Regions from separate parts of the Streptomyces sp. NPDC001568 genome, predicted to be linked through region 2. Evidence: riboswitches for the same ligand, from Rfam matches in the RefSeq annotation. Region 2 holds a riboswitch; each other region holds the start of a gene.
The links. Region 2 has a riboswitch for cyclic di-AMP ahead of ACFY0I_RS20305 (transglycosylase family protein). Riboswitches for the same ligand answer to the same signal wherever they lie in the genome.
Positions count from the first base shown of each region.

Region 1: another riboswitch for cyclic di-AMP. It lies ahead of ACFY0I_RS18680 (M23 family metallopeptidase); the one in region 2 lies ahead of ACFY0I_RS20305 (transglycosylase family protein).
Region 3: another riboswitch for cyclic di-AMP. It lies ahead of ACFY0I_RS13500 (LysM peptidoglycan-binding domain-containing M23 family metallopeptidase); the one in region 2 lies ahead of ACFY0I_RS20305 (transglycosylase family protein).

Region 1 covers NZ_JBIAVF010000009.1:203,678-211,051, reverse strand. The annotation lists gene ACFY0I_RS18690 (M16 family metallopeptidase) at 1-708, shown strand, start outside; gene ACFY0I_RS18685 (M16 family metallopeptidase) at 729-2,096, shown strand; cyclic di-AMP (ydaO/yuaA leader) riboswitch at 2,335-2,491, shown strand; gene ACFY0I_RS18680 (M23 family metallopeptidase) at 2,504-3,313, shown strand; gene ACFY0I_RS18675 (GntR family transcriptional regulator) at 3,557-4,222, shown strand; gene ACFY0I_RS18670 (HPr family phosphocarrier protein) at 4,452-4,733, opposite strand; gene ACFY0I_RS18665 (GNAT family N-acetyltransferase) at 4,931-7,374, shown strand, end outside.
Region 2 covers NZ_JBIAVF010000010.1:249,928-257,301, forward strand. The annotation lists gene ACFY0I_RS20285 (MazG family protein) at 1-379, shown strand, start outside; gene ACFY0I_RS20290 (globin domain-containing protein) at 415-1,617, opposite strand; gene ACFY0I_RS20295 (cytochrome P450) at 1,739-3,013, shown strand; gene ACFY0I_RS20300 (transglycosylase family protein) at 3,128-4,192, shown strand; cyclic di-AMP (ydaO/yuaA leader) riboswitch at 4,467-4,637, shown strand; gene ACFY0I_RS20305 (transglycosylase family protein) at 4,640-5,392, shown strand; gene eno (phosphopyruvate hydratase) at 5,725-7,011, shown strand; gene ACFY0I_RS20315 (septum formation initiator family protein) at 7,118-7,374, shown strand, end outside.
Region 3 covers NZ_JBIAVF010000006.1:241,348-248,721, forward strand. The annotation lists gene ACFY0I_RS13495 (SGNH/GDSL hydrolase family protein) at 61-846, opposite strand; gene ACFY0I_RS13500 (LysM peptidoglycan-binding domain-containing M23 family metallopeptidase) at 1,009-2,058, opposite strand; cyclic di-AMP (ydaO/yuaA leader) riboswitch at 2,063-2,229, opposite strand; gene ACFY0I_RS13505 (tyrosine-protein phosphatase) at 2,560-3,369, shown strand; gene ACFY0I_RS13510 (aspartate aminotransferase family protein) at 3,395-4,798, opposite strand; gene hpnH (adenosyl-hopene transferase HpnH) at 4,795-5,826, opposite strand; gene ACFY0I_RS13520 (1-hydroxy-2-methyl-2-butenyl 4-diphosphate reductase) at 5,832-6,497, opposite strand; gene shc (squalene--hopene cyclase) at 6,497-7,374, opposite strand, start outside.

The DNA of each region.
Region 1 (7,374 bases), on a different contig from region 2:
CTCGCCTGGGTCGAGAAGTACTTCGGCAGCATCCCGTCGCACGACGGCAAGCAGCCCCCGCGCGACGGCACGCTGCCCGAGGTCATGGGCGCGCAGTTGCGCGAGGAGATCGTCGAGGAGGTCCCGGCGCGCGCGCTGATGGCCGCCTACCGCCTCCCGCACGACGGCACCCGCGAGTGCGACGCCGCCGACGTGGCGCTGACCGTCCTGGGCGGCGGCGAGTCCTCCCGCCTGCACAACCGGCTGGTACGCCGCGACCAGAGCGCCGTCGCGGCCGGCTTCGGCATGCTGCGGCTCGCCGGCGCGCCCTCGCTGGGCTGGTTGGACGTCAAGACCTCCAGCGGCGTCGAGGTGCCCGCCATCGAGGCCGCCGTCGACGAGGAGCTCGCGCGGTTCGCCGCCGAGGGTCCCACGGCCGAGGAGATGGAGCGCGCCCAGGCGCAACTGGAGCGCGAGTGGCTGGACCGGCTGAGCACGGTGGCCGGCCGGGCCGACGAACTGTGCCGCTTCGCGGTGCTGTTCGGCGACCCGCAGCTGGCCCTGACCGCCGTGCGGCGCGTCCTGGACGTCACCGCCGAGGAGGTGCAGGCCGTGGCCGCGGCCCGACTGCGCCCCGACAACCGGGCGGTCCTGGTCTACGAGCCGCTGGCCGGGTCCGACGCCGACGACGCCGACGAGACCGACGAGAACGAAGGGGCGGAGCAGTGAGCGACACCGCAGCCGTCACGATGACCTTCCACCCGCAGCCGCAGCCCGGCGAGGCCAAGCCGTGGGCCTTCCCGGCCCCCGAACGGGGCGCGCTGCCCAACGGCCTGACCTTGCTGCGCTGCCACCGTCCGGGCCAGCAGGTGGTCGCGGTCGAGGTCAACCTCGTGGCCCCGCTGGACGCGGAGCCCGAGGGCCTCGACGGGGTGGCCACGATCATGGCCCGCGCCCTGTCGGAGGGCACCGACAAGCACTCCGCCGAGGAGTTCGCCGCCGAGCTGGAGCGCTGCGGCGCCACGCTCGACGCGCACGCCGACCACCCCGGCCTGCGGGTTTCCCTGGAGGTTCCGGCCTCCCGCCTGCACAAGGCGATGGGCCTGCTCGCCGAGGCGCTGCGCGCGCCCGCCTTCGCCGACAGCGAGGTCGACCGGCTGGTGCGCAACCGGCTCGACGAGATCCCGCACGAGCTGGCCAACCCGCAGCGCCGCGCGGCCAAGCAGCTCTCCAAGGAGCTCTTCCCGGCCTCCCTGCGCATGTCCCGGCCGCGCCAGGGCACCGAGGAGACGGTGGCCCGCATCGACTCCGCGGCCGTCCGTGCCTTCTACGAGGCGCACGTGCGCCCCGCCACCGCCACCGCGGTGGTCGTCGGCGACCTGACCGGCATCGACCTGGACGCCGTCCTGGCCGACACCCTGGGCAGTTGGACCGGTGACACCGCCGAGCCCCGCCCGGTGCCCCCGGTGACCGCCGACGACACGGGCCGTGTGGTCATCGTCGACCGGCCCGGAGCCGTCCAGACGCAGTTGCTGATCGGTCGGATCGGCGCGGACCGCCACGACCTCGTGTGGGCCCCGCAGGTGCTCGGCACGTACTGCCTCGGTGGCACGCTCACCTCCCGCCTGGACAAGGTGCTGCGCGAGGAGAAGGGGTACACGTACGGCGTGCGCGCCTTCGGTCAGGTGCTGCGTTCCACCGCCGACGGCAAGGGCGCCTCGATGCTCGCCATCAGCGGCTCGGTGGACACCCCGAACACCGGCCCGGCGCTGGAGGACCTCTGGAAGGTGCTGCGCACCCTCGCGGAGGGCGGTCTGACCGACGCCGAGCGGGACGTGGCGGTGCAGAACCTGGTGGGCGTGGCCCCGTTGAAGTTCGAGACGGCGTCCTCCGTCGCGGGCACGCTGGCCGACCAGGTCGAGCAGGAGCTGCCGGACGACTACCAGGCGCGGTTGTACGCCCGGCTGGCCGAAACCGGTACGGCGGAGGCGACTTCGGCGGTCGTGCGCGCCTTCCCGGTGGACCGTCTGGTGACGGTGCTGGTGGGCGACGCGGCGCAGATCGAGGAGCCCGTACGGGCACTGGGCATCGGCGCCGTAACCGTCGTCACCAACTGACCCGTGGTCGACCGGTAATCGAGCGGCGGACGACCGCCGCTCCACCGGTAACCGACCGATTCTGAAGGGGCTCTGATGGATTATCCGTCAGGGCCCCTTTTGTCCGATTAGTGGTTTGGTTGCTCGTATGCGGTGTGGCGTACGCAACAAAAGCGCTCGTGTGTTTGGCGATCCACTGATGATCCGCCTAGCGTCGGCCCTGCTGTTCGTCAGTTGTGCCCGCCGCATCCGCGGCACCGAACAGTGATCGCCGAGTCCCCGTCAGGCGCGAGCCTGGGGAGCCGGGGACCCACAGTCCCTGGGGTGAATCGGACCGCCTCGCAAGAGGAGGTCCGTAGGAGACCTTCCTGCTCCGAACCCGTCAGCTAACCCGGTAGGCGAGAGGGAAGGAAAGGATCACCCCCTTCATGGCGTTTGGCAGTCGTCCCACCGGCTCCGGCAAGCACCGCGGCTCCAGCCGTCTGAGCCGCAAGACCGCCGGCTACGCCGGTATAGCCGCCCTCGCCACCACGGGCGTGGTCGGCACCCTCGCGGCTCCCGCCTTCGCGGCGGACAACTCGGGCCCCTCCATGGAGGACACCGGCCAGAACCCGGTGGTCGTCGCGAACGACCTCCAGGGCGACATCGTGGCCCAGGCCGATTCCCAGCAGCGCGCCGCCGAGGCCGTCTCCGCCCAGGCCCAGGCCGAGGCCGACGCCAAGCAGCGCGCCGCCGAGGCCAAACGCGTCGCCGAGGTCGCCGAGGCCAAGGCGAAGGCCGACCGGGAGACCGCCGAGCGCGTCGCCCGCGAGGAGGAGCGCAAGCGCCTCAACACCTACGTCTCGCCGGTCGCGGGCTCCTACGTCAGCACCTCCTACGGTGCGGGCGGTGCCATGTGGTCCTCCGGTAGCCACACGGGCATCGACTTCCACGCCTCCCTCGGCACCACGATCCGCGCCGTCGGCGCCGGTACGGTCGTCGAGGCCGGCTGGGGCGGCGCCTACGGCAACAACGTGATCATCAAGCACAACGACGGCACGTACACGCAGTACGGCCACATGGACTCGCTGACCGTGTCCGCCGGCCAGCAGGTCGCCCCGGGCCAGCAGATCGGCCGCGCCGGCACCACCGGCAACTCCAGCGGCGTGCACCTGCACTTCGAGGCCCGCACCAGCGCCCAGTACGGCTCGGACATCAACCCGCTGGCGTACCTGCGCTCGCACGGTGTGAACCTCTGACCCGAGCGGCACCGCACCACCACTTCCACGGACGACCCCGGCTCACCGAGCCGGGGTCGTCCGCGTTCCCGGAGCCCATCGCGCCGGCCGACCCGGTCCTTCCAGGGTCCGCCTCTTCCCGTTGCGTGAAATGTTTCGGATTTCCGGCCGTCCTCGGAAATATTCGCGTGTTGCAATAGAGTCGCGACACGGTCACGATTCCGGCGACGGCGCCGGCAGCCGAATTCACGCGGAGGTCCGGCCTTGCGTATTCCCGCGCACGCGGTGTGCACAGCGATCCGCGACGATATCGTCTCCGGCTTCTTCGGGCCGGGCGGCCGCCTCACCGAGGAGGTCCTGGCCCGCCGCTACGGGGTCTCCCGCGTCCCGGTGCGCGAGGCGCTGCGCACCCTGGAGTCCGAAGGGTTCGTCACCACGCGCCGCCACGCGGGCGCCTGCGTGGCGGAGCCCACCGAACAGGAGGCGGCCGACCTCCTGGAGCTACGGATGCTGCTGGAGCCCCTCGCGGCCTCCAGGGCGGCCCGCAGGCGGACGGATGCCCACCTGCGGGTGCTGCGCGGGCTGGTCCGGCTGGGGCAGGAGCGGGCCCGTAGGGGTCAGGGGGGCGATCTGCGGGACCTGGGGGGCTGGTTCCACGAAACCCTCGCCCAGGCCTCCGGTAGCCCGGGCCTGATCGCCCTGCTGACCCAGACCCGGCGCAAGATCGCCTGGATGTACACGGTGGAGGCGCCCGCGCGCCCCGTGGAGTCCTGGGCCGAACACGGCGCCATCGTCGACGCGGTGGCCCGCGGGGACGTCGAACGGGCCCGGGCGCTGACCGCGCAGCACGCGGCGCGCGCCGCCGAGGCGCACCGGCCGCGGGTGAGGACTCCGCAACCTGCCGTAAACATGTCGAGCGTCCGGCATTAACACGGGCCGTATACAAAGGTGGGTGGATATTCTCACGGCGCCGGGCGGTTCGTGGTACCGCACATTTCTCCTGCTCTCTTTCCGGCCTTCTTCTTCCTTCGGGTTTCCGGTTTTGCGTCCGGCGTCGAATTCCCGCCCGCGCGGCCGAAAAGCAGAAGAGCCGCAGTCCCCGGGGTCACCGGGGGCTGCGGCTCTTCTGCTCGTTCGGGGTGGTACCGGACCCGAAGGGTCAGACGGTCTCCGGGAGCTCATCGAGGCCCTCGGCGACCAGCTTCGCGAGGCGGTCCAGGGCGGCGTCCGCACCCTCGGCCTCCGAAGCGAGAACGATCTCCTCGCCGCCCTGGGCGCCCAGGCCCAGGACCGCCAGCATGGAAGCGGCGTTGACGGGGTCGCCGCCCGCCTTCGCGATGGTCACCGGGACGCCGGAAGCGGTCGTCGCCCGGACGAAGATCGAGGCGGGACGAGCGTGCAGGCCCTCGGCCCAGCCGACGTTGACGCGGCGCTCTGCCATGGTGATGCCCTTCAGGTTCTTACGGTTGTCTAGACCAGTCTCTCACGGCACCCCGAATGCTCGGACCGACCTTCGGCCCCGATCCACCGCCGTTCGACCTTCCCCAGCTTGCACCGCTTCGCCCCGGACTGCCGCGTTCGGCGCGCGCTCGCGTCCAGGCCGGTCCGCCCGGCCCGTCCGCCCCTTAGGGTGACCCCATGACGACCGCGTCGGACCCCTCGTACCCGGCCCACTGGGAAGCGGACGTCGTGCTGCGCGACGGCGGCACCGCCCGCATCCGTCCCATCACCACCGAGGACGCGGGACGGCTCACCAGCTTCTACGAACAGGTCTCCGACGAGTCGAAGTACTACCGCTTCTTCGCGCCGTACCCGCGCCTGTCCGACCGCGACGTGCACCGCTTCACGCACCACGACTACGTGGACCGCGTCGGCCTCGCGGCGACCATCGGCGGCGAGTTCATCGGAACCGTCCGCTTCGACCGGATCGGCCCCGACGGCCGGCCGGCCCCCGTCCCGGCCGACGAGGCCGAGGTCGCCTTCCTCGTCCAGGACGCCCACCAGGGCCGCGGCGTGGCCTCCGCGCTCCTGGAACACATCGGGGCCGTGGCCCGGGAGCGGGGCATCCGTCGGTTCGCCGCCGAGGTGCTGCCCGCCAACAACAAGATGATCAAAGTGTTCACGGACGTCGGCTACCAACAGAGGCGCAGCTTCGAGGACGGCTCCGTCCACCTCACCCTCGACCTCGAACCCACCGCCGAATCCCTCGCCGTGCAGCGCGCCCGCGAACAGCGCGCCGAGGCCCGCTCCGTCCAGCGGCTGCTGGCCCCCGGCTCCGTCGCCGTCATCGGCGTCAGCCGCTCCGGCTCGGGCGTCGGCGCGGCGGCCCTGCGCAACCTGCGCGACGGCGGCTTCCACGGGCACCTCTACGCCGTCAACGAAGCCCGCGCCCCCGGCATCGAGGGGGACCTGCTGGACGGCGTACGGGCCTACCGCACCGTCGCGGACATCGGCGCCCCCGTCGACCTCGCCGTGATCGCCGTCCCCGCCGAACGCGTCCCGGACGCCGTCGCCCGCTGCGGCGAACACGGGGTGCAGGGCCTGGTCGTGCTCTCCGCCGGCTACGGGGAGAGCGGCCCCCTCGGCCTGGCCCGCCAGCGCGAACTGGTGCGGCAGGTGCGCTCGTACGGGATGCGGCTGATCGGCCCCAACGCCTTCGGGGTGATCAACACCGCCCCCGACGTCGAGCTGAACGCCTCCCTGGCCCCCGGTCCCACCGCCGCCCGCGGCCGCATCGGCCTGTTCACCCAGTCCGGAGCCATCGGCATCGCGCTGCTGGCCGGACTGCTCCGGCGCGGCGGAGGGCTGTCGTCCTTCATCTCCGCCGGGAACCGGGCCGACGTCTCCGGCAACGACATCCTCCAGTACTGGTACGACGACGAAGCCACCGACGTGGCCCTGCTCTACCTGGAAACCCTCGGCAACCCGCGCAAGTTCACCCGCCTCGCGCGCCGCACCTCCGCCGTCAAGCCCGTCGTCGTCGCCCGCGGCGGCCGCCACACCCCGGCCGGCCACGTCGTCCCCGGTACGCGGCTCACCGACAGCACCGTCTCCGAGCTGCTGCGGCAGGCCGGCGTCATCCGGGTCGACACCGTCACCGAACTGGTCGACGTCGGCCTGCTGCTCGCCGGGCAACCGGTACCGGCCGGCCCCCGGGTGGCCATCCTCGGCAACTCCGAGTCGCTCGGTGTCCTCACCTACGACGCCTGCCTGACGGAGGGGCTGCGCCCGCGCCCCCCGCTCGACCTGACCACCGCCGCCGGCCCCGCCGACTTCCGCGCGGCCCTGTCCGCGGCCCTGGCCTCGCCCGACCACGACGCCGTCATCGTCACGGCCATCCCCTGGGTGGGCGAGCAGGCCCTGGCCGACGACCTCGCCGCCGCCCTGCGCGAAGCCGCGGCCGAGACGCCGGGCAAGCCCGTCGCGGTGGTCCACGTGGAACTCGGAGCCCTGGTGGAGGCCCTGTCCGCCGCGCGGGCCACCTCCCCGTCCGCCGCCGCCCCGCGCGGTCCCGCGTGGACCGCGCCGGCCGCCTCCGGCCCGGACGCCGGCGCGGGCCCGGCCCCCGACGCACCGTCCCCCCGCACCGGCCCGATCCCGACCTACCCCGCCGCCGAGCGGGCCGTGAAGGCCCTCGCCGAGGCCGTCCGGTACGGCCAGTGGCGTCGGGCCAACGCCGAGGGCGGGCACGTCCCCGAGTACGAGGACATCGACGAAGCCGGCGCCGCCGGCCTGCTCGCCCGCCTCCTCGCGGACGTCGCCCCCGCCTCCGTGGCCACCCTGGACGAGGCCGACGGCCGCGAGCTCCTCGGCCGCTACGGCATCCGCGTCCTGCCCGTCCTGCCCGCCCCCACCCCCGACGCCGCCGCCCGCGCGGCCCGCGTCCTCGGCTACCCCGTCGCCCTCAAGACCACCGCCCCGCACCTGCGCCACCGGGCCGACCTGGGCGGCGTACGCCTGGACCTCACCACCGAGGCCGAGCTGCGGCGCTCGTACGAGGAACTCACCGACTCCCTCGGCAAGCCCGCCGAGCTGCTCCCCGTGGTGCAGTCCATGGTGCCGCGCGGCGTGGACACCGTCGT
Region 2 (7,374 bases):
CTCGATCGACGACGTGGCCGGCGACCTCGTCGACAAGCTGATCCGCCGGCACCCGCACATCTTCGGTGACGAGAAGGCGGACACCCCGGAGGAGGTCCGCGCGCACTGGCAGGCCACGAAGGCCGTCGAGAAGCGGCGCGCGTCGGTGACGGACGGTATCCCGCTCGCCCAGCCGGGTCTCGCGCTCGCCGCCAAGCTGGCGGGTCGGGTCCGCGCGGCGGGCCTTCCCGTGGAGCTGCCCCGGGGCGAGGGGATCGGATACGAACTGCTGGCGCTGGCGGCGCGCGCCGAGGAGGCGGGAACCGACCCCGAGACCGCGCTGCGCGTGGCGGCCCGCGCCTACCGGGACGCGATCCGGGCGGCCGAGGGCGTCGCGTAGCGCGGGCGGGGACCTCGGCCGGCGAGCCCCGCGGCTCAGTCCTCGCGCGGGGCGCGTCCCGACGGGTTGTGCCAGTGCGTGGCGGGCCGGTCCAGGAACCATTCGCCGAAGCCCGTCGGCCGGTTCGGGGCGGCGCCGACCGGCGGAACGGCGTCGTGGAAGAGGCGGTCGGGGAGCGCTCCGAGCCCTTCCAGCAGGTGAACGGTCTCGTCGACGAACTGCGGCGGCCCGCTGAGGTAGACGTCCTGCTCGCGCCACAGCCCCCGGTTGCTGAGCGCGGTCGCCAGCCGGTCGGTCGCCTGGTTGCGGTGCCGGCCGGGGGCGGGCGTGATGTAGGTGACGGCGAGCCAGCGCAGGTCGGCGGCGTACGCGTCGATGAGCGGCCGGTCGTAGAGGTGCGCGGCGTCCCGGGCGACCGCGAAGAGCCGTACGTCGTGATCGGGGGGGTGCTCCACGAGGTCCTCCAGCATGGCGCGGACGGGCGCCCAGCCGGTCCCGGCGGCGATGAGGGTGACCGGCCGGTCCGCGCGCCGCAGGGTCAGCGCCCCGCCGGGGGCGCCGAGCCGCAGCCGTTCGCCGGGCCGGACCTCGCGGACCAGGGTGGTGCTGAGCCGGCCGCCCTCGATGCGACTGACGTGGAGGTCGACGGTGCCGTCGGAGCGGGGCGCGTTGCCCAGCGAGTACGTCCGCCAGGTGGTCGGCACGCGCGCGCAGCTCACGCTCACGTACTGGCCGGGGAGATAGGGGAGGGGCGCGTGGGGTCGCAGGGTCAGTACCGCGATGTCCTCCCCGTACTGGAGGTGCCGCACGATCTCGGCGTCCCACCAGGGCGGTGAGTCGTCGGCGGCGGCGCCGGCCGTCATCATGTCGGCGATCACCTGGTAGGCCTCGGCCCAGGCCTTCTCGGTGGCCGGGGTCCAGGCCTCGCCGGAGGTCTCGGCGAGCGCGGCCAGCAGGCTCGCGCCGACGGCCGCGTAGTGCTCGGGGCCGACGAGGAACTTGCGGTGGTCGCGGCCGAGGTCACGGAGGTAGGGCAGGAGGGTCTCGTCCTCCAGCCGGGAGATCACATGCGTGAGGGCGGCGAAGAGCCGGTCCCGCTGCCGCTCCATGTCCCGCGGGTCGGGCGGGAAGAGCTCACGGATCCCGGGGTTGTGCCAGAACAGGTGGGAGTAGAAGTACTTGACCGCGTGCTCGGCCCTCCTCTCCACCACCGCGAAACTGCTCTTCAAGATCCTCACATCCACAAAACCGAAAGTAGGAACGGCGGGGAACGGGACGTCAAGGGATGGCCGATCTGCGGACAGCCGCGACGAACACCCCATATGGGATCGCCGGTACGGTCCGGGATACGGTCTGCGGGTGCATGAGCAGACCTCCGCGACCCCGGCCGACTCCGCCCCCGCCGAGGGGCCGACCCTCTTCGACTGGGAGTTCGCGACCGACCCCTACCCCGCCTACGCCTGGCTGCGCGAGCACTCCCCGGTGCACCGCACCAAGCTCCCCAGCGGGGTGGAGGCCTGGCTGGTCACCCGCTACGCCGACGCCCGGCAGGCCCTCGCCGACCAACGCCTCAGCAAGAACCCCGCGCACCACGCCGAACCCGCCCACGCCAAGGGCAGGACCGGTATCCCGGGAGAGCGCAAGGCGGAGCTGATGACGCACCTGCTGAACATCGACCCGCCGGACCACACCCGGCTGCGCCGACTGGTGTCGAAGGCGTTCACCCCGCGCCGCGTCGCCGAGTTCACCCCGCGCGTGCAGGAGCTCACCGACCAACTGATCGACGCCTTCGCCGCGAAGGGGGAGGCCGACCTCATCCACGAGTTCGCCTTCCCGCTCCCCATCTACGCCATCTGCGAGATGCTCGGCGTACCGCGCGAGGACCAGGACGACTTCCGCGACTGGGCCGGGATGATGATCCGGCACGGTGGCGGCCCGCGCGGCGGAGTCGCCCGCTCGGTCAAGCAGATGCGCACCTATCTCGGGGAACTCATCCACCGGAAACGGGACGACCTCGGCAATGACCTCATCTCCGACCTGATCCGGGCAAGTGACCACGGTGACCACCTCACCGAGGCCGAGGCCACGGCGATGGCGTTCATCCTGCTGTTCGCCGGCTTCGAGACGACCGTGAACCTCATCGGCAACGGCGTCCACTCCCTCTTCATGAACCCGGAACAGCGCGAGCGGCTCCAGGCCTCCCTCGCGGCGGGCGAGAGCGCCCTCCTGGAGACCGGGGTCGAGGAACTCCTGCGCTACGACGGCCCGGTGGAGCTGGCGACCTGGCGGTTCGCGACCGTCCCGCTGACCCTCGGCGGGCAGGAGGTCGCGGCCGGCGACCCGGTGCTGGTGGTCCTCGCTGCGGCCGACCGGGACCCCGAGCGGTTCGCCGATCCGGACACCCTGGACCTGTCCCGGAGTGACAACCAACACCTCGGCTACGGCCACGGGATCCACTACTGCCTCGGCGCTCCGCTCGCCCGGCTCGAAGGACAGACGGCGCTCGCGACTTTGCTGACGCGTCTGCCGGATCTGGAACTTGCCGTTCCCCCCACGGACCTGCGCTGGCGCGGCGGACTCATCATGCGTGGCCTACGCACCCTTCCGGTTCGCTTCACACCTCGAAACAACTGAGTCGCATTCCGACGCCGTCTGATCACACGTCAGTCACCTGCCGAACTTGTGACAATCGTTCGAAGGCCGCTAGGTTCTGCCGTTACCCCGCCGTTATGCGAAAGGTGCAGCCTCATGCGTTCCGGGAACGGCCGCCACAGACGCCCCCGCCAGGTACCCGCCCTGGTCGTCACCGCCGGAGTCACAGGCTCCGCACTCGCCCTGCCCCTGCTCGCCGCGACGAACGCGAGCGCGGCCGACACGACCACGTGGGACAAGGTGGCCGACTGCGAGAGCGGCGGCAGCTGGAGCGCCAACTACGGCAGCGGCGAGTACGGCGGGCTCCAGTTCACGCAGGAGCAGTGGAGGAACGCGGGCGGACTCGCCTACGCGGAGCGCCCCGACCTCGCCAGCCGCTCCCAGCAGATAGCCGTCGGCGAGAAGGTGCTGGCCTCGCAGGGCCCCCAGGCGTGGCCGCTGTGCGCCGCCTCGGCCGGTCTGACCCAGCAGGGTCCGGCCGCAGCGGTGGACCCGGGTGACCCCAGGCCCGCCGGGCCGGTCGCCCCCACCCCGGTCCGGCCCGACGGTTCGGTGCCCGTCGCCGGCTCCGAGCCCGCCGTCGACTTCGGGGCCCCGACCCCGCAGCCGGGGCAGGAGGGCCCGTCGACCGGCCCGACCGGCCTGCCGGACTACCCGCTGGGCCCGACCAGCGGACTGCCCGTCATGCCCGACCCCGACTCCCCGGCCCCGTCCACGGACCCGACGGTCCCGCCGACGACCGTGCCGCCCACCACGACCCCGCCCACCACGGCCCCCACCACCCCGGTGGACCCGACGGCCCCGACGGCCCCGACGGCCCCCGGGACCCCCGGCGTTCCGGGCACGCCCACCGTCCCGGTGGACCCGACGGCGCCCACGGCCCCGCTCACCCCGGGCGCCACGCCCTCGGCCGTGCCCGCCGGTGCGGTCGACGGAGCGGGCAAGCACCGCGGCCCGGCCGCCGTCGAGGTGCCCGGCACTTCTGACGCCGCGTCGACCCCCTCGTACACGGTGAAGGCCGGCGACAGCCTCGCCGCGATCGCCGACTCCCAGGGCCTCAAGGGCGGTTGGAACAAGCTCTACGCGGCCAACGAGCAGGTCATCGGTGGGGACGCGGACCTCATCAAGCCGGGTCAGAACCTGGATCTAACCAAGGAATAGGGGCAGTTCGCCCACCCGGAAAGAGCTGAATGTCCGTTATCGGCAAATGAGACATGCGTCTCTTCCGATCAACTGGCGTGTCTCGTTCCGGAACTTCCACAAACCCGCCCCTCACCTGCGTAAACGTACTTTTGAGGAACGCAAGTAGGCCGGTTTCTCCCTGATGTCGCGCGTTGAACATCAGGGGGAGACCTGTCTACCTTCTGAGTCGCTCGCCACCGCGGGCTCCTTCGACCGCATCGCCGAATCCTGCCGGCGGACGGGGGGAACAGTCGTCGCGCAAGCGCCGAAGGCAGGAGCGGGGGAACCAAGGTAGGCGCCGGGAACGGTCGTTGGAAGACGGCTGCGCACCGGCTTGGGGTTAAGCCACGTGCTCGACACGTGACCGGGCAACTCATCCGCCCGAACCCGACAGCTCACCTCGAAGGCGTCGGTGAGGAGAACTCCATGCTGCTTTCCGGCAAGGGCAAGCACCGTCGCGGCTCCAAGGCCGTCCGTATCGTCACGCTCGCCGGTGTCGCCGGTGTCGCCGTCGCGGCCCCGCTGATGACGGCCGGTACCGCGAGCGCCGCCACCGTTTCCGAGTGGGACAAGGTCGCGGCGTGCGAGTCCGGTGGCAACTGGGCCATCAACACCGGCAACGGCTACTACGGCGGCCTGCAGTTCTCGGCCTCCACCTGGGCCGGCTACGGCGGCAAGGCGTACGCCGCGCAGGCCAACCAGGCCAGCAAGTCCCAGCAGATAGCCATCGCCGAGAAGGTCCTCAAGGGCCAGGGCAAGGGCGCCTGGCCGCACTGCGGCAAGGGCCTGTCCAACGCCGCGTACAACGGCGGCGGCTCGACCACCACGCCCGCCAAGCCGAAGCCCGAGACGAAGCCGGCCAAGCCCGCCCCGGCGAAGCCCGCGAAGCCGGCCACGCCCGCCAAGCCGGCGACGCCGAAGGCCGAGCCGAAGCGCACCGAGGTCCCCGTCTCGCGCTCCGAGCGCGTCGAGACCCCGGCCGTCAAGCCGCAGGCCCCCAAGACCGAGGCCCCGGCCACCGGCAACGGCTCCTACGTGGTCAAGGCCGGCGACACCCTGGGCACCATCGCCCAGGCGAACGGCGTCAAGGGCGGCTGGGAGAAGCTCTTCCAGCTGAACAAGGACACCGTCAAGGACGCCGACCTGATCTTCCCGGGTCAGAAGCTGACGCTCAGCTGAACTCCTGCATGACACCGCATCACCCGCGGTCGCTCAGCATGCCCACCGCCCGGCGCGCATCACCTCGCGCGCCGGGCGGCGGCATGCTCGCAGGCATGTCCCGGGGCACGTTCCGGGGCGCGCTCCGGAACCGGTGCGGGCGGCCCTTCGCGGGCCGAAGCCCAATTTTTCCAGAGCCCTATGTCCTGGAAGAGGGGCATTCAGCCCCTATTTCGTCCCAGGACCCGGGCGGTCGGCGGGCCCAGTGCCCGGAGCCGGTTAGGCTCTAGGCGGCAAGGCCATCCCACGGCCTGACACGCCACCGCACACCCAGCGTCACATCCCAGAAGGAGATGCTCGTGCCGTCCATCGACGTCGTCGTAGCCCGGGAAATCCTGGACTCCCGAGGCAACCCCACGGTCGAGGTCGAGGTGGGCCTCGACGATGGCAGCACCGGCCGTGCTGCAGTTCCGTCCGGCGCCTCCACCGGTGCATTCGAGGCCATCGAGCTCCGTGACGGTGACCCCAACCGTTACTTCGGCAAGGGTGTCGAGAAGGCCGTCCTCGCCGTCATCGAGCAGATCGGCCCGGAGCTCGTCGGCTACGACGCCACCGAGCAGCGCCTGATCGACCAGGCCATGTTCGACCTGGACGCCACCGACAACAAGGGCTCCCTCGGCGCCAACGCGATCCTCGGCGTGTCCCTCGCCGTGGCGCACGCCGCCTCCGAGGCCTCGGACCTGCCGCTCTTCCGCTACCTCGGCGGCCCGAACGCGCACCTGCTGCCCGTTCCGATGATGAACATCCTCAACGGTGGGTCGCACGCCGACTCCAACGTGGACATCCAGGAGTTCATGATCGCCCCGATCGGCGCGGAGTCCTTCTCCGAGGCGCTGCGCTGGGGTGCCGAGGTCTACCACACCCTCAAGAAGGTCCTGCACACCAAGGGCCTCTCCACCGGTCTCGGTGACGAGGGCGGCTTCGCGCCGAACCTGGAGTCCAACCGCGCCGCGCTCGACCTCATCGTCGAGGCCATCAAGCAGGCCGGCTACGTCCCGGGCAAGGACATCGCGCTCGCGCTCGACGTCGCCGCGTCCGAGTTCTACAAGGACGGCAAGTACGAGTTCGAGGGCCAGTCCCGCTCGGCCGCCGAGATGACCGAGTACTACGAGGAGCTCGTCTCCGCGTACCCGATGGTCTCCATCGAGGACCCGCTGTACGAGGACGACTGGGCCGGCTGGAAGACCCTCACCGACAAGCTGGGCGCCAAGGTCCAGATCGTCGGCGACGACCTCTTCGTCACCAACCCGGAGCGCCTCGCCCGCGGCATCGAGGAGGGCTCCGCGAACGCCCTGCTCGTGAAGGTGAACCAGATCGGTTCGCTGACCGAGACCCTCGACGCCGTCGAGATGGCCCAGCGCAACGGCTTCAAGTGCATGATGTCGCACCGCTCCGGCGAGACCGAGGACGTCACCATCGCCGACCTCGCCGTCGCCGTGAACTGCGGCCAGATCAAGACCGGCGCCCCGGCCCGCTCGGACCGCGTCGCCAAGTACAACCAGCTGCTGCGCATCGAGGAGATCCTCGACGACGCCGCCGTGTACGCGGGCCGCTCCGCCTTCCCGCGCTTCAAGGGCTAAGGGCCAATCAGCGCCTCGCGGCGCCGGCCTCCGTACGTCCCCGCACTCGGTCCCGTACCGTGTGCGGGGACGTATTGCGTAGCGCGCATCCAGGGGAGGCGGGACCATGGCCGGGAACCGGGACCGGTTCTCCACCTTCTCGACGGCGACCAGGCTCAAGCAGCTCGGTGAGCGGACCGCCGCGCACGTCTACCGCTCGCAGTCGCGGCGTCAGGTCCGCCGCAGCCGGCTCACCGGCCGGGCCGCACTGCTTGTCCTCGTCCTCTGTACCCTGGTCGTCGCCCTCGCGTACCCGATGCGCCAGTACGTGTCCCAGCGCTCGGAGATCGCGGACCAGCAACGGGCCGCGGTCGACGCGTACAA
Region 3 (7,374 bases), on a different contig from region 2:
GGATTCCGCCCGGCGGGAACCCGCCGGACGGAATCGGGCGTGTCCGGCTCCCCGGGCGCCCTAGAGCGGCAGCAGGTCGGGGCGCTTCGCCGCGACGTGGTCGCCGGAGGACTCGCCCCGCAGCCTGCGTCCGATCCACGGCACGAGGTGTTCGCGCGCCCACTGGATGTTGTCGCGGGTCACGTCCACCGACCCGCGCGGCGGCGTGGGCGGCCACGGCTGGTCGGGGTCGGCCGGGATCCCGTAGCCCAGGACCTGCGCGGCGCGCAGCGCGACGCGGGTGTGGCCCTCGGGCGAGAGGTGCAGCCGGTCGCCGTCCCAGGCCCGCCGGTCCTGCACGGAGCGCAGCGACCACAGGTCGAGCACCGGGCAGTCGTACCGGTCGGCGATGGAGCGGACGTGCGCGCTGTACGTGGCGACCTTGCCCCGGAGGTGCCTCAGGACCGGTACGCCCCGCGTGTCGAAGCCGGTGGTGATCATGACGAGGCCGACGGCTTCGGTGAGGTCGGCCACGGCCGCCTCGAACCGCTCCGCCACGTCGTCCGGGTCGCTGCCGGGGCGGATGATGTCGTTCCCGCCCGCGCAGAAGGTCACCAGGTCCGGTGCGAGGGCCCGGGCCCTCGGGACCTGGTCGGCCACGATCTGGTCGAGGAGCTTCCCCCGCACGGCCAGATTCGCGTACCGAAAGTCGTGTTCGTCGCGCTGATCGGCGAGAAGCACGGCGAGGCGGTCCGCCCAGCCGAGATAGGAATCCCCGGGTCCCGGGTCTCCCACGCCTTCGGTGAAGCTGTCCCCGATCGCCGCGTACGAGCCGATGGTCTTGAGTGTCGTCGTCGTCGCTGCCACGGGAACACATCCTTCACCGTCGCAACCAACCTACGCCAACGTAATGAGGGGTTGACGGACCGTGATCTGTACCACGCGGGGGATAAGGAATAAGTACACGTGAGGCCGGGACCCCCCTCGGGTCCCGGCCTCACGCGTGTCCGTGTCCGACGGCCGGTGCCGTCAGACGCTGACGCCCTTGGAGCGGAGGTAGCCCAGCGGGTCGATGTCCGAGCCGTAGGACGGGCCCGTGCGGATCTCGAAGTGGAGGTGCGGGCCGGTCACGTTGCCGGTGGCGCCGGAGAGGCCGATGCGCTGGCCGCCGGTGACGCTCTGGCCGGCCGAGACGGACAGCGAGGAGAGGTGCGCGTACTGGGAGTACTTGCCGTCCGCGTGCTTGATGACGACCTCGTTGCCGTACGAGCCGCCCCATCCGGCGGAGACCACGGTGCCCGCGCCGACGGCCTTGACGGTGGTTCCGGTGCTCGCCATGAAGTCGACGCCGGTGTGGTAACCGGAGGACCACATGCTGCCGCCCATGCGGTACGCGGTGGAGACGCCACCGGCGACCGGGGCCACGAATCCGCCGGAGGTCGACGGAGTCGAGGGCGCCGCCTGACCCGAGCCGGCGGGCTTCTGCGCGGGCGCGGCCTTCCTGGGCGCCGCCTTCGGGGCGGAGGTCCGCTCGTCGGACGCCTCAGGGCGGCTGGAGGAGCGCTCGGAGCGGTCGGAGCGGGCGCCGGAGCCCGACTCGGAGGCGGAGTCCGGGGTCGCGGGCGCCGACTGCTTCTTGGTCGGGGCCGGAGCGGCGGGGGCCGGTGCGGCCGCGGCCGAGCCCGGAGCGCCGAGGGTCAGCTTGAGGCCCGGGTGGATGAGGGAGGGGTCGCTGCCGACGGCGTCGCGGTTGTCGGCGTAGAGCTGCTCCCAGCCGCCCGTGAGCCGGCGCTCGGCGGCGATCTTCGAGAGGTAGTCGCCGGCGACGACCGTGTAGACCGCGGCGGGAGCGGCGGTCGGCGTAGCGGTGGGCGTGGCGGCGGCAGCGGCCTGAAGGGCCGCCGGGGCCTGCGGCGCCTGCGCGGGTGCCGTGGCCGGGGTCGCCGCGGGGGCGGCGGCGTGGGCGCCGGTGGCCCCGATCAGCGGCAGCGCGAGGGCGGCGCCGCCGGTGCCGGCCACGGTCAGACCGCGGGATATGGAACGGGACTTCGGTCGGCGATGCTTACCCTTACCGGGCATGGCGAATTCCTCTCCGTCGCCTGCGAGGTGAGCTGTCGGGTTCGGACTGGAGATGTCCGGCCGCGCACGTCGAGGACGCGTACGGCTTCACCCCTAGCCGGCCCGGAGGATGCTCCGGTCCGGCGGCTTACCTGGTTCCCCCGCTCCTGCCGCGCGCGTCGATAGTCGGGTGCGGTTCCCGGGCGGCGGCAGGATTAGGCTGTCCACCCGGATCGGTCGTGAAGGTAATCGAGCGGGTCCACGGGCAACAAGCCGCACATTCCCTGACGCAATCACAGGTATGGGGGAGCGACGGAATTCCGGTCACCCTGCGTCCATTCCGCACCAGCAACAACCGCCCTGGCGTGGGAATTCGGATTTCGCGATCGGGCACACACGGTCACCGTATGATCTGGCTCACGGAGCCTGGCGCGATCTCGCCTCCACATATGGCAAGTTGCTCCCAACCGGCGTAATTCGGACACCTCAGGACGATGCGGAGGACCCCTCGTGACCCATCGGATACCACCACCCCTCCCGGCGCGGCCCGAACCTGAACCGGAGCTGACGGGAGTCCGCAATTTCCGTGACGTGGGCGGCCTGCCGACCGTCGACGGACGGAGGGTCAGGTCGGGACGACTGTTCAGAAGCGGACATCTGGCGCATGCCACCGAAACGGGAACACAGTTCCTCGCGTCGCTCGGTCTGCACACGGTCTTCGACTTCCGCAACCGCGCCGACCACGCCCTGGAAGGGCCGGACGTGGAGCTGCCGGGCGTGCGCTACGTGAACATCCCGCTGTCCGACCCGGCCGCCGGGAAGGAGTTCTGGAAGATCGTGCGCGACGGCGACCTCGCCCAGTTGCGCACCGTCCTCGGGGAGGGTCGGGCGGTCGAGCGCATGACCACCTCGTACCGCACGATGATCCGCACCCGGACCGCCGAACACAGTCGGGTCGTGCACGCGCTGGCCGAGGACAGCGTGCCGGCGCTGATGCACTGCGCCGCGGGCAAGGACCGGGCCGGTCTGTCGATCGCCGTCACGCTGCTGGCGCTCGGCGTCGAGCGGGAGGCGATCGCGGCGGACTACCTGGAGTCGAACGCCCCGCACCGCCGCTACCGGATGCGGCGCGGCGCGGATGCCGCCCCGCCCCGCCCGGCCGAGGTGGCGGAACTGCTGGCGCCGCTCTTCGACGCGCGCGCCGCGTATCTGGAGGCGGCGTACGAGACCATCGACGAGGAGTGGGGCGGGGTGGACCGGTACCTCGCCGAGGGTCTCGGGCTGGCGCCCGAGACCCTGGTCCGGCTACGGGACGGACTGCTGGAACCGTAGGGGCGCTTCCCCGGCCGGCAGGCCGTCAGCGGTTGCCGACGGCCTGCTTCACCAGCGTCCGACCGAAGTCCCACATCAGCGATCCCCCGCCGTGCGCCTCGTCCATGACCTCCCGGAAGGCGCCGACGAACCGGTCCACGTCGCGTTCGTCCACGATCAGCGGCGGGATGAGCTTGATGACCTCCAGGTGGTCCCCGGACACCTGGGTGAGGATCCGGTGCTTGCGCAGCAGCGGCACCACGACCATCTGGGCGAACAGCCCCTTGCGGGCGGCCTGGAGCATCGCCCAACGGCTGCGCAGGCCCAGCGAGGACGGCCGGCCGAACTCGATGCCGATCATCAGCCCGCGCCCCCGCACCTCGTGCAGCAGCTCGTACTCGTCCACGAGGGCGGCGAGCCTGCCCCGCAGCAGGTCGCCCATGGCGCGGGCGTTCGCCGTCACCTCCTCGTCCTCCATGACGCTCAGCACCGCCAGGCCGGCGGCCATCGCCTGCGCGTTGGAGCCGAAGCTCGCCGAGTGGACGAGCACGCGGTCCATGGAGGAGTACACGCGCTGGAAGATCCAGTCCTTGCCCAGGGTCGCGCCGACCGGTACGTAGCCGCCCGACAGGGCCTTGGCCACGCACACCAGGTCCGGCTCGACGCCGGGTTCATGCTGGTACGCGTAGAAATCACCGGTGCGTCCGAGGCCCGTCTGCACCTCGTCGGCGATCAGCAGGGCCTTGTGCCGGTGGAGGAGCTCCTGCGCCGCGCGCAGGAATCCGGGAGGCGCGGCGAGCACCCCCTTGCCCTGGATCGGCTCCACGATCAGGGCGGCCACGTCGCCCCGGCGCAGTTCGCGTTCCAGGGCGTCCAGGTCTCCGAGGGCGATCGCCGTGTCGGGGAGCAGCGGCGCGAAGCCGTCCCGGAAGGCGGCTTCGCCGTTGACCGACAGCGAGCCGGTGGTGAGCCCGTGGAAGGCGTGGTCGCAGTAGAGGATCCTGGGCCGGCCGGTGGCGTACCGGGCGAACTTCAGGGCCGTCTCCACCGCCTCGGTGCCGCTGTTGCCGAAGAAGACCCGGTCCAGGTGGGGGCTGTACGAGAGCAGCTTCTCGGCGAGCAGTCCCGGCAACGGCTGGCAGTCGAAGCGGGTCAGGTCGGCGAGCTGGGCGTCCAGGACGTCGTGCAGCGCCTTGCGGACGACGGGGTGGTGGCGGCCGAGGCCCATGACTCCGAAGCCGGCCAGCATGTCGAGGTGGTCGTTGCCCTCGGCGTCCCAGAAGTGGGCGCCCTCGGCCCGTACGTAGACCTTGTCGAAGCCGATGGTGTGCAGCATGCGGGGCAGTTGGTGGTTGAGGTGGCGGGAGTGGAGCTCGTAGCGCTCGTCCCCGCGCTCGGCGAGCAGGGCGGCGAGGTCGAAGCCCTTGCCGCCCCCCTGGCCGACGGTCATGACGAGCCGGCCCGGTTGCTGCCGATGGTCTCCCGGGCCGCTCGCAGGGATTCCTTGAGGGAGCCCATGGTGGCGAGGACGGCGGTGGGCTCGTAGCCGCAGTGCGCCATGCAGTTCGCGCAGCGCGGGTCCTTGCCGCGGCCGTACTTGCTCCAGTCGGTGTCCTCGATGAGCTCGCGGTACGTGGGCACGTAGCCGTCGCTCATCAGGTAGCAGGGGCGCTGCCAGCCGAAGAGGGAGTAATTGGGAATGGCCCAGGCGGTGCAGGGGAAATCCGCTTTCCCTTCCAGGAAATCGAGGAAGAGCGGGGAGTGGTTGAGCCGCCAGCGGCGCCGGTTCCCGCCCGCGAAGGCCTTCTTGAAGAGCTCGCGGGTCTGTTCGACGCCCAGGAAGTGTTCCTGGTCAGGGGCCTTTTCGTAGGCGTAGGCGGGCGAGATCATCATCTCGTCGACCTGGAGGTCGTCATTGAGGTAGTTGAGCACCTCGATGATGGTCTGCGGGGTGTCGGTGTTGAAGAAGGTGGAGTTCGTCGTCACCCGGAAACCGCGCCGCTTCGCCTCCTTGATGGCCGCGACGGCCTCGTCGAAGACGCCTTCCTTGGCGACCGATTCGTCGTGCCGTTCGCGCAGCCCGTCGATGTGGACGGCGAAGGCGAAATAGGGGGACGGGGTGAATTTCTCGATCTTCTTGCGGAGCAGCATCGCGTTGGTGCAGAGGAAGACGTACTTCCGCTTGGCCACCAGTTGCCGGACGATCTCGTCGATCTGGGGGTGCATCAGGGGCTCACCGCCCGCGATGGACACCATCGGCGCGCCGGATTCCAGCACGGCGCCGACGGCCTGGGCCACCGGCATGCGCTGCTTGAGGACCCCGGCCGGGTGCTGGATCTTTCCGCACCCCTCGCAGGCCAGGTTGCAGGCGTAGAGCGGCTCCAGTTCCACGATCAGCGGGAACTTCTCCCGCTTGCGGAGCTTCTGTTCGAGAAGATAGGTCCCGACCCTGATGGACTGGCGCAGTGGCATGGCCATCTGGCTCACCTCCTGGGGAGCAGCGAAGAACGGTGCCATTCATGGAACGCGGGCAGTAGGGCACGCAGTACACGGAACGCCGATATTCCACCGCGGACGGTGCCGATGCGGACGAGCTCGTGCTCAGGAGCGTCCACGATCACCCGGACGGCCGCAACGGGGCGTCCCTCCCCCGTCGGGGTACGGACGGCCCGGGTGGCGGTCCACAAGGTGGCCGCCGACTCCATGTCGACCGCCACGGACCCGGTGGCGCCCAGCCGGGCCCGCTCCTGGCCGCGGACGACGTGGTCGGATCCGGACAGCGCGCCGGTGTGCACGGTCCGGTCCGGGAGGGCCCGGGCCAGGGCCTCGGCGAGCAGTCGGGTGCCGGTGCACGCGACGGTCCCGCGCGGGTCCCGGGTCTCGTCGGCGACGACCAGGTCGCCGGGGTGCATGCCGGGGACCAGTCCGGCGCAGAATCCGGTGGCGAGGACGGCCGCCCCCGCCATCCCCGGCCGCTCCAGCGCGCGGGCGACGGCCCGTTCGGCGGCGCGCGGCCCCATGCCCGTGCGCAGCACCGCGGCGGTGTCGCCCGCCGGACGTCCCGCGCTGCGCAGCGCCACCCGCTCGATGCGCAGCGCGCAGGCGATCAGCAGCGGTGCGGGCGGGGGCTGTGCCCCGGGGCCGGCCATCAGCACTCCTCGGAGAGGGCCGGGGCGGCGGTGGGGCGGCGTCCGTCGGGACCGAAGGGTTCCCCGTGCAGGTAGCGGCCCAGGGCTGTCAGCGGGAACACCTGCCGGTACAGGTGGTAGTTGATCGAGAAGTCCCAGGGGAAGCCGGTGCCGGTGAAGTACGGCTCGTCCCAGGTGCCGTCGGGACGCTGGGTCCCGACCAGGTGGGCGAGGCCCCGTTCGACGGCCTTGCCGTCGCGTTCCCCGGCCGACAGCAGGGCCATCAGCGCCCAGGCGGTCTGCGAGGGGGTGGACGCCCCCTTCCCGGCCCAGGAGCGGTCCTGGTAGGAGCGCTGGTCCTCGCCCCAGCCGCCGTCCTCGTTCTGTACGGACTCCAGCCAGCGCACGGCCCGCCGGACGGCGGGGTGGGACGTGGCGATGCCGGCGGCGGTGAGGGCCGGCAGGACCGATCCGGTGCCGTACACGTAGTTGGTGCCCCAGCGGCCGAACCAGCCGCCGTCCGCCTCCTGTTCGGCGAGCAACCAGGCGATGCCGCGTCGGGTCCGCGGGTCGGCGGCCCGGCCTTCGACGGCCAGCATCTCCACGACGTGGGCGGTGACGTCGGCGGACGGCGGATCGATGACCTCGCCGAAGTCGCAGAACGGCAGCCGGTTGGGGAGGGTGCGGGTGTTGTCGGCGTCGAAGGCGCCCCAGGCCCCGTTCCTCGACTGCATGCCGAGGTTCCAGGACACCCCGCGGGCGATGGCGGCCTCGACCTTCATCGGGTCGGGGTGGTCGATGCGGCGCAGCGCCAGCACCACCTCGGCGGTGTCGTCGATGTCGGGGTAGTTGTCGTTGTGGAACTCGAACGCCCAACCGCCGGGCGCCAGTCCGGGTC